Linked DNA regions of Variovorax paradoxus. The protein of the gene in region 2 interacts with the protein of the main gene of each other region in a pairwise test. Links are inferred from orthologs where the notes say so. Each region holds a gene or a part of one and is shown on either strand. Other genes may lie near its edges. The genes, in order: pheT and secD.

Region 1 (8,543 bases), 3.9 Mb from region 2 along the record:
CAGACGAAGGCCATGCCTTCCGCGGTGCGCTGAACGCGGCACGAGGTACAGATGATGAACGCACAGGAACTCCCCACGGGCGACGAGACAAGGGCGGCGCGGAAAGGCTACGTGACGGCCGGCCTTGCCAGCATGATGGGCACCACCATCGAGTGGTACGACTTCTTCCTCTACGGCACGGCGGCGGCGCTGATCTTCAACAAGATCTTCTTTCCCTCGTTCGATCCGATCACCGGCACCATGGCCGCGTTCGCCACCTACTCGGTCGGCTTCTTCGCGCGGCCGCTGGGCGGCATCGTGTTCGGGCACTTCGGCGACAAGGTGGGACGCAAGTCGATGCTGCTCATCACGCTGCTGATGATGGGCGTACCGACCATCCTGATCGGGCTGATCCCGTCGTACGAGAAGATCGGCTACTGGGCGGCCGTGCTGCTGGTGCTGATGCGCTTCCTGCAGGGCATTGCGGTCGGCGGCGAATGGGGCGGCGCGGTGCTGATGGCGGTGGAGCATGCGCCGGCGGGCAAGAAGGGCTTCTTCGGCAGCCTGCCGCAGGCAGGCGTGGCGCCGGGGCTGATCCTGTCGTCGCTGGCCATGGGCGCCGTGGCGAAGCTGCCCGAGGCCGACATGCTGTCGTGGGGCTGGCGCATTCCGTTCGTGGCCAGCGTGATCCTGCTGCTGGTGGGCTGGTTCATCCGCGTGAAGGTGGCCGAATCGCCGGACTTCGAGCGCATGGAGACCCGCGGCAGGAAGGTTGCGCTGCCGGTGATGGAAGTGCTGCGCAAGTACCCGCGCGAAACGCTGGTCGTGGTGGGTGCGCGGCTGGCGGAGGTGACGTGGTTCTACACCACGGTGACCTTCGCGCTGGCCTATGCCACCGGCACGCTCGGCATCGCGCGCACCGTGATGCTGGACGCCACCATCTGGGGCGCGGTGGCGGCGCTGGTGATGATGCCGCTGTGCGGCATCCTGGGCGACCGCATCGGCCACAAGTGGGTGTTCATGCTGGGAACGGTCGGCATCGTGGCATGCGCTCCGCTCTTCTTCGACTTCCTGCACTCCCGCGAGGTGTTCTGGATCAACGTGGCGGCGGTGATGGCCATCGGCGTCGTGTATGCCTGCCTGTACGGTCCCGAAGGCAGCCTGTTTGCCAGCCAGTTCCCGCCCGAGGTGCGCTACACGGGCATCTCGCTGGCGGTGCAGGTCTCGGGCGCCATCGGCGGCGGGCTCGCGCCGATCATGGCGACCTGGCTGCTGGCCCGGGGCGATGGCAATCCAGCCTACGTGGCCTGGTACCTCGGCGCGCTGGGCGTGGTGGCGTGCATCAGCGCCTTCAAGATGCACGGCAGCGAGCGCTTCGCACCGATTCCGAAGCCGCTGGCCAAGGCTGCGCCATGACTCAGGAGGCTGGCGCGATGGCGAAGTCGATCGACTGCTACCTGTGGATGAACTCCGACTGGGCCTACCTGGGCGCCGACCGCCTCGATGCGCTGGCGCGGCGGCATGGCGTCACGGTGCGCTACATGCCGGTGGACCTGCCCGCCGTGTATGCGCGCACCGGTGGCATCCTGCTGCCGTTGCGCGCACCCGAGCGGCAGCAATACCGCGTGGCCGAGTTGCGGCGCTGGTGCAAGCGGCTGGGCATCCACGTCAACCCGAGCCCGAAGTTCATGTGTCCCGATGCGACGCTGGCCTCGCACATCGTCATCGCTGCCACCGACCGCGGGCATGACGTGGTGCCGCTCTGCAAGGCGATCCTCCGCGCGCAGTGGTGCGAGGAGAAGGACATCTCGGATGCAGACACGCTCGCAGGCATCGTGACGGACTGCGGTTTCGACGCGCCCGCGCTGATGCGCGATGCGCCCACCGGCGAAGTCGCACGGACCTATGCCGCGTTCACCGATCGCGCGGTGGCGGCGGGCGTCTTCGGTTCGCCGTCGTACGTGTACCGCGGTGAACTCTTCTGGGGACAGGACCGGCTCGACTTCCTCGAAGAGGCGGTGGCGGCGGCTCAATGATGCGGCACGGCCGCGCACCGGGCGTCAGAGCAACCCGAGCGTCATCGCCTTCAGCGTGGCGGCGGCGCGCGTGGTGCAGCCGAGCTTGCGGAAGATGTTCTCGAGATGGGCGCGCACGGTGCTCGGGCTGATGCCGAGCGACCTTGCCGCTTCCTTGTTGCTTTCGCCGAGGCTGATGCGGCCGAGCACCTCGACTTCGCGGCCCGACAGCAGCGCAGCTGCATCGGCGGACGACGCCTCGGCGGCAGGTTGCGGATGGCCGGTGAGCAAGGCGACGGCTTGCGCGTCGAGCCGGCCGCCATCGCTTTCCGCGCGCAACGCCGCGATCGACTCGACCTCCGTCAGCGCAGGCTTGCCGGGCCGCGCGGTGCGCAGCGCCACCCAGTGCGCGGCAGCGGCCAGCACGCGGCCTTCGGTGTCGATGGCCGCGCCCTTTACGCCGCGGAAGAAGCCCGAGCCGTCGAGCCGCTCGTCGACGAAGGATGCGATGCCAGCCTCGTCGCGAAGCGTGTCGATGCGTCGCGCCGCACGCTCGGTCCAATAGGGCACGAGGCGCAGGCGCTCGGCATCGGCCTCGCTGCGTACGCCGGGCGAATCCCAGACCGCATTGGGCACCGACGCGCGGCCGATGCCGTGGATGAGCCCCGCGCGGTAGATGCGCTGCTGCTGCGCCGCATCGAGCCCCAGCCCTGCCGCACAGCGTTGCGCAGCTTCGGCCACGCGGCGCGAGTAACCCGTCATCCATGGCAGCTTGAGATCGATCACATCGGCGATGAGTTCGAGCGGCGCGGTGATGTCGCGCAGCGCGACGGGCGTGGGCATCGGTTCGGTGGACGCACCCTGCTCCAGCATGTGCAGCCAGTCGACCGCGTGGCGCTGCGCAGCGTCGACGAGGAACGCCGGATAACGCGCGTCGGCGCGCTCCGCGATGTAGCGCAACGCATTGTTCAGCCCGTGCACGCGCGAGAAGATCTCGAGGTCGCCCGCCACGGTGACGATGAACACCTCGGCGGGAATGCGCGCGGCCTCGAGGCCCAGCGGCTTGCCCTGCCCGTCGAAGGTTTCGAACATGTGGCGCAGCGGCAGTTCCACGGCCGCGGGCATGCCCAACGTGCGCGCGATGTCGCCGGACACTTCGCAGTGGATCTCGGCCAGCGGGCTGATCGAGCCCGCGAAGTCTGCTGCCGCGCGCGCGGATGCGGTCGCGAGCATGGCGCGCCGGCCGCCCACGTCGTCGCCCAGCAGATCGGAGAATTCGGGCGCGTTCGCGGTGCAGCCCGACCAACGCAGGAGCGACGCGCATGCCGCGTGCCCCTGCACCGCCTCGTCGCCACCGGTCGCTGCCGCTAGGCGCGACGCGAGCCACGCGGTGCGCACCGACTGGTCGATCGGCTGTCCCATGCTGAGATCGCCGACGAATGCAAGCGCGCGGATGGCGTCGAAGACCTGGATCGGAGAAGGAGGCTGCACGGGAAACGACGGCGAAGTGAAGAGCGTGCCGCGACGGAGCGCCCGCCGCCGGCACGTGGGACCTTACTTGGATTGACGCACAGCGTCCAGGATCACCTCGGCCACCTTGGCCGGCTGCGACTGCTGCGGCACGTGGCTGCTGTTCACGCGTGTGAGATGCGCGCCGATCTTCTTCGCCATCTCGATCTGCAGCGCCGGCTGGATCATGTGGTCGGACGTGGCGGCCAGATACCACGAAGGCTTGGTCTTCCAGGCCGCGATGGGCAGCTTCTGCTCGAAGGACTTGCCCAGGATCGGGCCTTGCGTGGCCGTCATCACCGCCGTGGCCGAGGCCGGCAGGTCCTGCGCAAAATGCCGGCTCATGCCTTCCTTCGTGAGCGACAGGAAGCCGGAAGCGTCGGCCACGATGTGCGCCGAGCCTGGCGCGGGCGGATAGTCCTTACCGAGTTCCGCGGAGGTCTGGCCCGCATCGGGCGCGAAGGCGGCCACATAGACCAGCGAGGCGACCTTGTCGTTCGCACCCGCCTCCGTGATGACCGAGCCGCCCCAGGAATGGCCGACCAGCACGACCTCGCCCGGCTGCGCATCGATCGCGCGTTTGGCCGCGGCCACGTCGTCCTCGAGCGAGGTCAGCGGGTTCTGCACCGCCACCACGTGCACACCCTTGGCCTGTAGCAGTGGAATCACCTTGGCCCAGTCGGAACCGTCGGCGAAGGCGCCGTGGACGATCACGACGCTGGGCCTGGAGGTGTCGGGCGCGACGGGTGTTGCAGCCGTTGCGGCAACGGCGGAGAACGACAGGCCGATGACGGCGGCAGCGGCGGCGAGCTTGAAGCGCTGGATGGTTTTCATGAGGGCTTTCTTGCGGAAGTGACGGGAGGAATGGGAGAACCCGTACTGTCCGCTTCGAGGGCCCGACGCGCCATTGGACGAATGTCCGATCAGACGTGCTGTGCCACGAGCACGACCGCGCCGGCAACGGAAATCGCACCGCCGATGATTTGCCTGAGTACCTTCATGAATGTTCTCCTTGGAATGCGTCGAGGAGTTCATGGTGCCGCGAATCGCTTCGGGTGGGGGGTTGGCAATCTTCATTCGGAAGATAGGCAGGATGAAAGACGGCACACGCGGATGTTGCACACCGAAAGCTCGGCGTCGCGGTCGCTTGGGCACGACCGAAGAAGGCCTGCCAACCACCCGCACAAAGAAAAACGGCTTAGGTCTTGTGGACCTAAGCCGTTGATTTCATTTCTTGTTTTTGGTCGGTGTGAAAGGATTCGAACCTTCGACCCCTTGCACCCCATGCAAGTGCGCTACCAGGCTGCGCCACACACCGAAGCTCTCGATTATAGCCGTTGAAATTCAGCGTCCGACAGTCAACAGCTCACGAATTTCAAAGAGTTCGCGGCGCAAGTGCAACAACTGGGACAGGTCAGGTTCCCGGACGGCCTTTTCCGTGCTCACGTGGACCGGTTCGGGCGAGTCCTGCACGATGGCCGCGTCGAATTCTTCCTGGTCGATCTCGATGGCTTCCATTCCTTCGAGCGGCACCTCGCCAGCCTTGCGGCGATCGCGATCGCCTTGCACCAATTCCTGCAGCTTGTTGCGCGCGCCGCTGATGGTGAAGCCCTGGTCGTAGAGCAGATCGCGGATGCGACGGATCATCAGCACCTCGTGATGCTGGTAATAGCGGCGGTTGCCGCGCCGCTTCATGGGGCGCAGCTGCGTGAACTCCTGCTCCCAATAGCGAAGCACGTGGGGCTTGACGCCACAGAGTTCGCCGACCTCACCAATGGTGAAGTAGCGTTTGACAGGAATCGGCGGGAGCGTTTTCTCCATTGAAATCAAGACCGTGCGCGGGAAACCTTAGAGATTACTCCACGCAGGCGCACAGCACCAAGCACTATTCGGCGCCCAGGCTCCACTCGACTTCCGGCGCGGCGCCCTGCTCGGCGCTTCCCTGGATCTGTTCCTTCAGCTTGGCGCTCGCGTGGAAAGTGGCCACGCGGCGCTCGCCGATCGGAATGGCCTCGCCGGTGCGCGGATTGCGCCCCGGCCGCGGTGCCTTGACGCGAATCTGGAAGTTGCCGAAGCCGGAAATCTTCACGTCGGTGCCTTCGATGAGGCTGTTTGCCACGAGCTCGAAGAACGCTTCGACCATGTCCTTGGACTCACGCTTGTTCAAGCCGATCTGCTCGAACAGCAGGTCGGCCAGATGCGCCTTGGTGAGCGCAGGCGTCTCGAGAGCCTCGAGCGTGAATTCGGCAGCGTTCATTCTCATCACCCCCTCAAGCGGCCGCCGACCTGGGCGCCCAGTTGTTCGACGATCGCACGCACAGCGGGTTCGACCTGCTCGTCCGTCAACGTGCCGCTGTCGCTCTGGAAGCTCAGGCGCACCGCCATGCTCTTCTCGCCTTGCGCCAGTGCACCGGGCGCGGCCACGGCGCCGTCGCGCAATGGCTGCGGACGATAGATGTCGAACAGCGTCGCGTCGCGCAGCAGACCCGTGGCAGCAGTCGCACCGCGAATGGCGTGCATGAGTGCGTCGTGCGTCACGGCCTCGGCCACGACGACGGCAATGTCCCGCTCCACGGCCTGGTGTTTGGGCACCGGCTTTGCCACAGGCACGGGACGCGCGATGACGGCATCGAGGTCTAGTTCGAACAGCACCGGCGGTTGCGCGAAGTCCCACTTCTGGCGCCACCGCGGATGCAGCTCGCCGACGAAGCCGATGGCCTTTCCGTCGACCAGCACACGCGCAGAACGCCCGGGATGCAGCGCGGGATGCTCGGCCGCCTCGAAGGTCGGCACAAGCGGTGACAGCAACGCCTCGACATCGCCCTTGACGTCGTAGAAGTCGATGCGCTGCGACTTGCCGTCCCAGCGCGCCTCATCGGCATCGCCCCAGGCGAGCCCGGCCACGCGCATCGGCTGGTCGATGCCGCGCACGGTGCTGTCGGTGGTCGCAACGCTGTCGTCGCGCATGAACACCCGGCCCAGCTCGAACACGCGCACGCGTGGCGCCTTGCGGTCGAGGTTGAACTTGAGCACCTGCAGCAGAGAGCCGAGAAGCGACGAGCGCATGACGCTCATCTGGCTTGCGATGGGATTCAGCAGCTTGACGGGGTCAGTGTTGCCCGCCAGGTCCTGCTCCCAATGCGCTTCCACGAAGCTGAAGTTGATCGTTTCCTGGTAGCCCAGCGCGGCGATGCTGCGACGCACAGCGAACCGGCTGCGCTGCGCCTCGGGCCGCACGCGGGCGGTGATGGGCGCGAGCGGTGCAACGGTCGGCAGGTTGTTGAAGCCGATCAGGCGCGCAACCTCCTCGATCAGGTCTTCTTCGATCAACAGGTCGAAGCGGTGCGGCGGCGGTGCGACGGTCAGCGTGCCTTCGCCTTCGGTGATCGAGAAACCGAGGCGGCCGAGCGCATCCGCGCACTGCGCCTGCGTCAGCGGCATGCCGATCACGCGCGAAGCACGCGCCACGCGAAGCGTGACGGGCGAGGCTTCGGGCACATGCAGTTTCTGGTCGTCGATCGTGCCGGCCTGGCCGCCGCAGACCTCGACGATGAGTTGCGTGATGCGCTCGATGATCTGCACCGTGCGGCTCGGATCGACGCCGCGCTCGAAGCGATGGCCCGCATCGGTGGAGAAGTTGAAGCGGCGCGAACGACCTTGCACGGCTTCGGGCCACCAGAAGGCGGCCTCGACGTAGATGTTGCGCGTGTCGTCGGACACGGAGGTTGCATCGCCACCCATGATGCCCGCGAGCGATTCGACTTCGCGGTCGTCCGCGATCACGCCGACCTTGTCGTCGACGGTGATGGTGGTGCCGTTGAGCAGCTTGAGCTGTTCGCCCGCCTTGCCCCAACGCACGGTGAGGCCGCCGTGGATCTTGTCGAGGTCGAAGATGTGGCTGGGCTGACCGTACTCGAACATCACGTAGTTCGAGATGTCGACCAGCGGGGTGACGCTGCGCTGGCCGCAGCGCGCGAGGCGCTCGACCATCCAGCCCGGCGTGGCAACCTTGGTGTCCACGCCGCGCACGATGCGGCCTGAGAAACGGCCGCAGAGTTCGGGGGCTTCGACCTTGACAGGCAGCACATCGGAGAACGACGTTGCCACCGGTGCGATGGCCGGCGTCTTGAGCGGTGCGCCGGTGAGCGCCGACAGTTCGCGCGCCACACCGTACACGCTGAGTCCATGCGCCAGGTTGGGCGTGAGCTTGAGCGTGAGCAGCGAGTCATCGAGCTTGAGCACCTCGCGCACATCGGCGCCGATCGGCGCATCGGATGCGAGCTCGAGCAGCCCGCCATGATCTTCGCTCAGGTGCAGCTCTCGCGCCGAGCACAGCATGCCCTGGCTTTCGACGCCGCGCAGCTTGCCGAGTTTGATGAGGAAGGGCTTGCCGTCTTCGCCCGGCGGCAGTTCCGCGCCGACGAGCGCGCACGGCACCTTGATGCCGACGCGCGCATTGGGCGCACCGCACACGATGTTCAGCAGAGCACCCTGCCCCGCGTCGACCTGGCAGACGCGCAGGCGATCTGCGTTCGGGTGCTGCACGGCTTCCTTGATTTCGCCGACCACGATGCGCGTGAAAGGCGGCGCCACCGGACGGCGCTCTTCGACCTCGAAACCACCCATCGTGAGGGTTTCGGCCAATGCGGCGCTGTCGAGCGGCGGGTTGCAGAACTCGCGCAGCCAGGATTCCGGGAATTGCATCTCTTCGATCTCGATCTGTTTTTTATCTATGGATGGGTGCCTGCGGCTTACTGGAACTGCGAAAGAAAACGCAGGTCGCCGTCGAAGAAGAGGCGAAGGTCGTTCACGCCATAGCGCAGCATCGTGAGACGGTCGGGGCCCATGCCAAAGGCAAAGCCGATGTAGCGCTCCGGGTCGAGACCCATGTTGCGGACGACGTTCGGATGCACCTGGCCGGAACCCGACACCTCGAGCCAGCGGCCGGCCAGGGGTCCGGTCTGGAATTGGATGTCGATCTCGGCGCTGGGTTCGGTGAACGGGAAGAAGCTCGGCCGGAAGCGCAGCACGAGGTCGTCG
Region 2 (8,354 bases):
GAGAACGGAATGCGCTCCTCGGCCAGGATCGCCTGGAACATCAGCGCGACGATCTCGACCGTCGCCTTGTCGGCGGTGGTGGGTGCGCGCTTCTTGAGTTCGGCGGTGCGCCTGCGCAGGTCGACCGCGGTCTGCTGGATCAGCGTGGCCTGCTCGCCGTTGCCGTCCATGTACTGCGTGGCGGCCATGCGGTAAGCGACCTCGGCATCCGCAATGGCACCAGCGAAGGTGCGCGAGAAGACACGCGGCGCCGCACTGCCCGGACCCTGGCTGGCCGTACCACCCGCACCGGTGCCGCCTCCCGTGGCACGGCCGTCGGCGGCCATGGGCACGGACGGGCCGCCGGCATCGCCGCCGATGCGCGCGGTGACGAAGCGCTTGAGATTCATCAGCGCGTTCTGCGCGCGCTGCCGCGCGACCATGAGCGGCGATCCACCGGTGGTGGTCGCGCTGGACGCCCCACCCGGCATCGACGCGGCTTGGTGCCCATCGAAGCCGAAGCCGGCGCGCTGCGCGCTGTGCGGGCCGGCAGACATGCCGCTGTCCATCGGCACGCTGGCGGACGCTGCCGAGCCCGTGGACGCGCCGCTGGCATTGCCGGTGCGGCGCACGAAGCTCTTGAGATCGATTTCCTCCATCACGCCGTTGGCGATCAGGAAGGCATTGGCGCTCTGGTAGGCCTTGACCACTACCTCTACCAACCCCTGCTGCACGGTGTCCTGCACGCGAGTCCAGAGCCCGCGGCTCAAACCGGCCGCCAGCCACTGCTCGACCAGCAGCTTGGCGAGCGTCTCAGGCTTGAGCACGTCCTTGGCATCGAGCTCGGTCGTGCCTTCGAGGTGCTGGATGCGCAGGCGCAGGTCGCTGAGCTCGAAGCTGGCCTTGTCGTGGATCATCTGCGCCAGGCGAGACGAAAGAATGTTGCTCTCGACCACCTCGTCGCCGATCAGCTCGAGGCGCAACGCCGAAGACGTGCCCGAAGCACCGACGGCCGCGGTTCCCAGCGCCTTTCGCCAGCCGTTCTGCGCGAGGGTTACCCACTGGGTGGCTTGGCCGTGGAAGGCGACGAAGTCGTCGCGATGTTCCTGCATGGCGCGGGCATTGCCCGCCTCGGAGGACAGGGCCGTCAGGCGGTCCCGGATCAAACGGGCCAGTGGCGCGATCGCGCCTTCCGTGGCCGATACGAAACGCTCACGCGTCTCGCGTGCGAGCTGCAAGGAAGAGGCGGACCGCGCAATGCTCATTGAAAAGTCGGGAAGACCTGGATATTCGATTCGTCAGCAACAACCGAGAGCTTGCATCGGGATGCCCAACCGCACAAGTGTGGAGAGTGCCCGGCGTTGCATGCGAACCGCGGCGCGGCATGGCCGCCACCGCTCTGTTTAAACCTGAAGTATCCAGTATTCCTCAGACCACGGCGCCGGCGTTGGGATCGTCCTCGGATTCGCCGTCGCGCTTGGTCGGGCCGCCCTTGACGAGGTCTTCGCGCTTGATGCCCAGCCACATGGCGATGGCTGCGGCCACGAAGCACGAGGAGTAGATGCCGAAGCAGATGCCGATGGTCAGCGCCAGTGCGAAGTAGTGCAGCGTCGGCCCGCCGAAGAAGAACATCGAGAGCACCACCAGCTGGGTGGAACCGTGGGTGATGATGGTCCGGCTGATGGTCGAGGTGATCGCGTTGTCGATGATCTCGGTGGTCGTCATCTTCCGGTAGCGGCGGAAGTTCTCGCGGATCCGGTCGAAGATCACGACCGACTCGTTCACCGAGTAGCCCAGCACCGCCAGCACCGCCGCCAGCACCGCCAGCGAAAACTCCCACTGGAAGAAGGCGAAGAAGCCCAGGATGATCACCACGTCGTGCAGGTTGGCCAGCACGGTCGCCAGCGCGAACTTCCACTCGAAGCGGAACGCCAGGTAGATCATGATGCCGACCACCACCATGCCCAGCGCCTTCAGGCCGTTGGTGGTGAGCTCTTCGCCGACCTGCGGGCCGACGACCTCGATGCCGCGCTGCGTGGCCGACTCGTCGACCGACTTCAGCGCCTGCATGACCTGCGCGCTCTGCTGGTCGGAGCTCATGCCCTTCTGGGCCGGCAGGCGGATCTGGATGTTCTCGGAGGAGCCGTAGCTCTGCACCTGGACGTCCGGGTAGCCGAGCTTGCCGATGGCGTCGCGCACCTTGCCGATGTCGGCCGACTGCTTGTACGCGACCTCCATCACGGTGCCGCCGGTGAACTCGACCGACAGGTGCAGGCCGCGATGGAACAGGAAGAACACCGCCAGCGCGAAGGTGGCGAAGGAGACGATGTTCAGCACCAGCGCGTGGCGCATGAACGGGATGGTCTTGTGGATGCGGAAGAATTCCATGACGCTTGTCCTCGACCTTTATTTGGTGACCGCGGTCGAGCCGTCGGCCGTCGGCCGCCAGACCGTGCCGATCGACACCGTCTTGAGCTTCTTCTTCTGGCCGTACCAGAAGTTCACGAGGCCACGCGAGAAGAACACGGCCGAGAACATCGAGGTGACGATGCCGATGCAATGCACCACGGCGAAGCCGCGCACCGGACCCGAGCCGAAGGCCAGCAAGGCGATGCCGGCGATGAGCGTGGTCACGTTGGAGTCCAGGATGGTGCCCCAGGCGCGTTCGTAGCCGGCGTGGATGGCCGCCTGCGGCGACGCACCGTTGCGCAGTTCCTCGCGCACGCGCTCGTTGATCAGCACGTTGGAGTCGATCGCCACGCCGATGGCGAGCGCCATGGCGGCGATGCCGGGGAGCGTGAGGGTGGCTTGCAGCATCGAGAGGATCGACACCAGCAGCATCAGGTTCACGGCCAGCGCGATCGACGAGAACAGGCCGAACAGCGCGTAGTAGATGCACATGAAGACCATGATGGCCAGGAAGCCGTACATCACGCTCTTGAAGCCCTTCTCGATGTTGTCGGCACCCAGGCTCGGACCGATGGTGCGTTCCTGGATGATCTCCATCGGCGCGGCGAGCGAGCCGGCGCGCAGCAGCAGCGCGAGGTCGTTGGCCTCGACCACGGTCATCGAGCCCGACACCTGGAAGCGGTTGCCCAGTTCGCCGTTGATCGAGGGAGCCGTGAGCACTTCGCCCTTGCCCTTCTCGAAGATCAGCATGGCCATGCGCTTCTTGTAGTTCTCGCGGCTGACGTCGCGCATGATGCGGCCGCCCTTGGCGTCCATGGTCAGGTCGACCTTGGGCTGGTTGCTCTGCTGGTCGAAGCCGGGCTGCGCGTCGGTGAGGTTCTCGCCGGTCACGAGCACCTGCTTCTTCACGATCACCGGGCGGCCCTGGCGGTCGAGGAATTTCTCGGAGCCGAAGGGCACGGGTCCGCCGCTGAGTTCGGCCGAGCGGCCTTCGGCGCTCTCGTCGACCAGGCGCATTTCGAGCGTGGCGGTGCGGCCCAGGATTTCCTTGGCCTTGGCCGTGTCCTGCACGCCGGGCAACTGCACGACGATGCGGTCCAGGCCCTGCTGCTGGATCACCGGCTCGGCCACTCCGAGTTCGTTGATGCGGTTGTGCAGCGTGGTGATGTTCTGCTTGAGCGCGGCGTCCTGCAGGCGGCGCGCGGCTTCGGGCTTGATGCTGGCCACCAGGCGCCAGGTGCTTCCGTCCTGGCTGTCGGTGGTGCTCAGGTCGGTGAACTGGTCCTGGATGAGACGCTTGGCCGCCTCGAGGGCGGCGGCGTCGCGGAAGCTCACCTCGACGGTCTGGCCGTTGCGGTTCACCTGCGTGCCGCGGATGCCCTTGTCGCGGAAGGTGGTGCGCAGGTCGCTCGCGAAGGACTCGGCCTTCTTGTCGATCGCGCCCTTCATGTCCACCTGCAGCAGGAAGTCGACGCCGCCGCGCAGGTCGAGGCCCAGGTACATGGGGAAGGCATGCAGCGCGGTCAGCCACTTGGGCGAGCGCGACAGCAGGTTCAGTGCCACCGTGTACGACGGGTCGTTGCTGTCGGGCACCAGCGCACGCTGGATCACATCGCGGCCCGCGAGCTGGTCCTGCGAGTTGACGAAGCGCGCGCGCAGCGAGCCGCCGTCGAGCGTGATCAGGTCGGGCGTCAGGTTGGCGGCCTTGAGCGCCTCCTCGACCCGGGTCTGGGTGGCGGCGTCGACCTTGGCGGTCGTCTTGGCCGCCGACACCTGCACCGCAGGCGCCTCACCGAAGAAATTGGGCAGGGCGTAGATGAGCCCCACGAGCAACACGATCACGATGATCGTGTACTTCCAGACCGGGTAACGGTTCATGAGCGGGCGCTTTTTCTCAAACTTTTCAGAGATGGAACACCGCGTGAATTGGGGCCCTGCGCCGCAAAGCGCAAGGTTCAGCTCACGCTTTTACTTGACGGCGCCCTTGGGCAGGACCTGGACGACGGCGCTGCGCTGGATCTTGATCTCGACGCCGTTGGCGATCTCGAGGCCGAGGTACTGGTCGCTCAGCGAGGTGATCTTGCCGAGCACGCCGCCAGCGGTGGCGACTTCGTCGCCCTTGGCCAGCGCCTCGATCATGGCGCGGGCTTCCTTCTGGCGCTTCATCTGGGGCCGGATCATGACGAAATACAGCACCACGAACATCAGCACGAGGGGCAGCATGCTGCCGAGCGAGGACATCATGTCGCCGCCGCCGGCTGCAGCAGGCGCGGTCTGGGCGAAAGCAGAGGAAATGAACAAGAGAGTCTCCAGCAATGGGAAGAGAAAACGATGGGAGCGCGGACGGCGTCCGCGGTTCCTTGGGGCTAGCGACCGCGTGGGATGCGGACTGCGAGTCAAAGCGCGGCGGGGCCTGGCCGCGCACAGCACCGGGCATTGTATTCGTCGCGGATGACCGCTCCACGCGCTTATCCGGCGCAGCGGGGAGGGCTTTCCGGGTTTTCGTCCGGCCGGAACTTTGCTACGTTTTAAATAGCAACGGGCGTCCGATGGACGCCCGTTGTGCCTGCAGATGCCTTGAAAAGATCAGGCTGCCGCGCGCTGCGCCTGCGGGTTGCGCCACTTGGTCATGAGCTCGCTCCAGCGGGTGCGCGCCGCGGCCAGGTTGCGTTCCTTCACGTGGCCGTAGCCGCGGATCTGCTCGGGCAGCGCCGCGATCTCCAGCGCCAGCGCGTGGTTGTCGGCACGCAGCGCGCCGATCACTTCCTCGATGCTGGCGCGGTATTCGCCGATCAGCGCACGCTCGGTCCTGCGCTCCTCGGTGCGGCCGAACACGTCGAGCGCCGTGCCGCGCAGGCCCTTCAGCTTGGCCAGGAAGCTGAAGCCCGTGAGCATCCAGGGGCCGAACTTCTGCTTCTGCAGCTGGCCCTTGGCGTTCTTCTTCGCCAGGAGGGGCGGCGCCAGGTGGTAGTTGAGCTTGTAGTCACCCTCGAACATGCCCTCGACGCGGTCGAGGAAAGTGCGGTCGGTGTGCAGCCGCGCGACTTCGTACTCGTCCTTGTACGCCATCAGCTTGAACAGGTAGCGGGCCACGGCCTCGGTCAGCGCGGTGCTCTTGCCGGTGGCTGCCTCGGCCTGACGCACCTTGCCGACGAACTGCCTGTATTCCTCGGCGTAGGCGGCATTCTGGTAGCCGGTGAGGAACTCGGCGCGGCGCGCCACGAGGCTGTCGACCGTCTCGCGCTTCTTGAACTCCACGACCTGGCCCGGACGCACGCGCTTCTGCAGCTCGTCCGGCCGCACCGCCGCCTGGCGGCCCCACTCGAAGGCGGTCTTGTTGTTCTCGACGGCCACAGCGTTCAGCTCGATGGCGCGCATCAGCGACTCGTGTGCCAGCGGGATCCAGCCCTTCTGCCAGGCGTAGCCCAGGATCATCGGGTTCACGTAGATGGTGTCGCCCATCAGCGTGGTGGCGGCGGCATCGGCGTCGAAGGTGCCCAGTCCGTCAACGCCCACGGCGCGCGCGATCTCGGCGGCACAGGCGTCTTCGGGGTTCTGCCAGTTGGCGTTGCGCACGAAGGCGGCGGTCGGCGAGCTGTGGCTGTTCAACGCGACGTGGGTGCGGCCTTCGCGCATGCGCGCCATGGTCTCGGCGTTCACCGTGACCAGCGGGTCGCAGGCCAGGATCAGGTCGGCCGCCGCCGTGCCCACGCGGGTGGTGCGGATGTCGTCCTGCGTGTCGCCGATGAGCACGTGGCTCCAGGTGGCGCCGCCCTTCTGCGCCAGGCCGGCCGCGTCCTGCGTGACGATGCCCTTGGCCTCGATGTGCGCGGCCATGCCCAGCAGCTGGCCGATGGTGATGACGCCGGTACCGCCGACGCCCGCCACCACCACGCCCCAGACCTTGCCGCCCGCCAGCGACGGAATCGCGGGGTCGGCGAGCAGACCGAACTCGGCCGGCGTCGCGCCCTTGCTCTTGCTCTTCTTCTTGAGCTGGCCGCCTTCCACCGAGACGAAGCTCGGGCAGAAGCCCTTCAGGCAGCTCATGTCCTTGTTGCAGCTGCTCTGGTTGATGGTGCGCTTGCGGCCGAATTCGGTCTCCAGCGGCTCGACGCTCAGGCAGTTGCTCTGCACGCTGCAGTCGCCGCAGCCTTCGCACACCAGCTCGTTGATGACCACGCGCTTGGCCGGATCGACGGCGGTGCCGCGCTTGCGGCGGCGGCGCTTCTCGGTGGCGCAGGTCTGGTCGTAGATGATGGCCGTCGTGCCCGGGATGGCGCGGAACTCGCGCTGGATCTCGTCGAGCAGGTCGCGATGCTTCACCTGCACATGGTCGCCAGGGATGTTCACGCCCTCGTACTTCTCGGGCTCGTCCGTGACGATCACGACCTTCTTCGCGCCCTCGGCATGCAGGCTCTCTGCAATCTGCAGCACCGAGTGGCCCTCGGGGCGCTCGCCCACGGTCTGCCCGCCGGTCATGGCGACCGCGTCGTTGTAGAGGATCTTGTAGGTGATGTTCACGCCCGCCGCGATGCTCTGGCGGATGGCGAGCAGGCCGCTGTGGAAGTAGGTGCCGTCGCCCAGGTTCGCGAAGATGTGCTGGTCGGTGGTGAAGGGCTGCTGGCCGACCCACGGCACGCCCTCGCCGCCCATCTGCGTGAAGCCGATGGTGGAGCGGTCCATCCAGGTCGCCATGAAGTGGCAGCCGATGCCGCCCATCGCGCGCGAGCCCTCGGGCACCACGGTGCTGGTGTTGTGCGGGCAGCCCGAGCAGAACCAGGGCTGGCGCGTGGCGTCCACCACGCTGGTGGAGGCCTGCTGCACCACCATCGAGCGTTCCTTGGCTTCGAGGATGGCGAGCTGCGCGTCGATGCGCGCGGCCATGTCGGCGCCCGCCGCGGCCAGCAGGCCGGTCTTCCTGAGGCGCGCGGCGATGGCCTTGGCGATCAGCGCGGGGTTCAGGTCTGCATTGGCGCGCAGCAGCGTGTGCGAGGTCGGGTTGGGCATCGACCATTCGCCGCCCGAATAGCCGTCGGCATCGGAGCTGGCGCCCTCGTCGAACTTGCCGACCACGTTGGGCCGCACGTCCGAGCGCCAGTTGTAGAGCTCTTCCTTCAGCTGGTACTCGATGACCTGGCGCTTCTCCTCGACCACCAGGATCTCCTGCAGGCCGGTGGCGAAGTCGCGCGTGAGCTGCGCCTCGAGCGGCCACACCACGCCCACCTTGTGCAGGCGGATGCCCAGCTGCCGGCAGGCCGCGTCGTCCAGGCCCAGGTCGATCAGCGCCTGGCGCGTGTCGTTGAAGGCCTTGCCGCTGGCCATGATGCCGAAGCGGTCGTTCGGCCCCTGGATGACGTTGTGGTTGAGCTTGTTGGCGCGGATGTATGCCAGCGCGGCATACCACTTGTAGTGCATGAGCCGGGCTTCCTGCTCCAGCGCATGGTCGGGCCAGCGGATGTGCAGGCCCCCGGGCGGCATCTCGAAATCGGTGGGAATGACGATCTCGACGCGCTCGGGGTCGATCATGGCCGTGGCACTCGACTCGACGATTTCCTGGATCGTCTTCATGCCCGACCACACGCCCGAGAAGCGGCTCATGGCGAAGGCGTGGATGCCCAGGTCGAGGATTTCCTGCACGTTGGCCGGGAAGAACACCGGCGTGCCGCAGGCCTTGAAGATGTGGTCGCTCTGGTGCGCGGCGGTGGAGCTCTTGGAGATGTGGTCGTCGCCAGCCACCGCGATCACGCCGCCCCAGGGCGTGGTGCCGGCCATGTTGGCGTGCTTGAAGACGTCGGAGCAGCGGTCCACGCCCGGGCCCTTGCCGTACCAGATGCCGAAGACGCCGTCGAACTTGTTGGTGCCCTGCGGCGAGAAGCCCAGCTGCTGCGTGCCCCATAGGGCGGTGGCGGCCAGCTCTTCGTTCACGCCGGGCTGGAAGACGATGTTCTGTTCCTTCAGGAACTTGC

Evidence for each region.
Region 1: the proteins of secD (region 2) and pheT interact in binary tests that used the Escherichia coli proteins (3 or more experiments, as listed by UniProt). The link is inferred for Variovorax paradoxus from one-to-one orthologs.

Annotation. Positions count from the first base shown.
Region 1 is NZ_LR743507.1:4,188,182-4,196,724, forward strand. Bases 5,487-8,543 are described here. They hold pheT (phenylalanine--tRNA ligase subunit beta), read right to left. Parts: upstream 8,208-8,543; coding sequence 5,766-8,207; downstream 5,487-5,765. Other genes in these bases: AACL56_RS19485 (integration host factor subunit alpha), read right to left, coding at 5,487-5,760; pheS (phenylalanine--tRNA ligase subunit alpha), read right to left, coding at 8,255-8,543. In the rest of the region: AACL56_RS19450 (aldolase), read left to right, coding at 1-33; AACL56_RS19455 (MFS transporter), read left to right, coding at 52-1,395; AACL56_RS19460 (2-hydroxychromene-2-carboxylate isomerase), read left to right, coding at 1,392-2,015; AACL56_RS19465 (HD domain-containing phosphohydrolase), read right to left, coding at 2,040-3,485; AACL56_RS19470 (alpha/beta fold hydrolase), read right to left, coding at 3,549-4,337; AACL56_RS19480 (MerR family transcriptional regulator), read right to left, coding at 4,848-5,324; more of AACL56_RS19485, read right to left, coding at 5,389-5,486.
Region 2 is NZ_LR743507.1:302,865-311,218, forward strand. Bases 1,827-4,694 are described here. They hold secD (protein translocase subunit SecD), read right to left. Parts: upstream 4,267-4,694; coding sequence 2,386-4,266; downstream 1,827-2,385. Other genes in these bases: secF (protein translocase subunit SecF), read right to left, coding at 1,827-2,367; yajC (preprotein translocase subunit YajC), read right to left, coding at 4,357-4,689. In the rest of the region: AACL56_RS01490 (DUF1631 family protein), read right to left, coding at 1-1,244; more of secF, read right to left, coding at 1,408-1,826; AACL56_RS01510 (indolepyruvate ferredoxin oxidoreductase family protein), read right to left, coding at 4,975-8,354. UniProt on the Escherichia coli protein: Part of the Sec protein translocase complex. Interacts with the SecYEG preprotein conducting channel. SecDF uses the proton motive force (PMF) to complete protein translocation after the ATP-dependent function of SecA.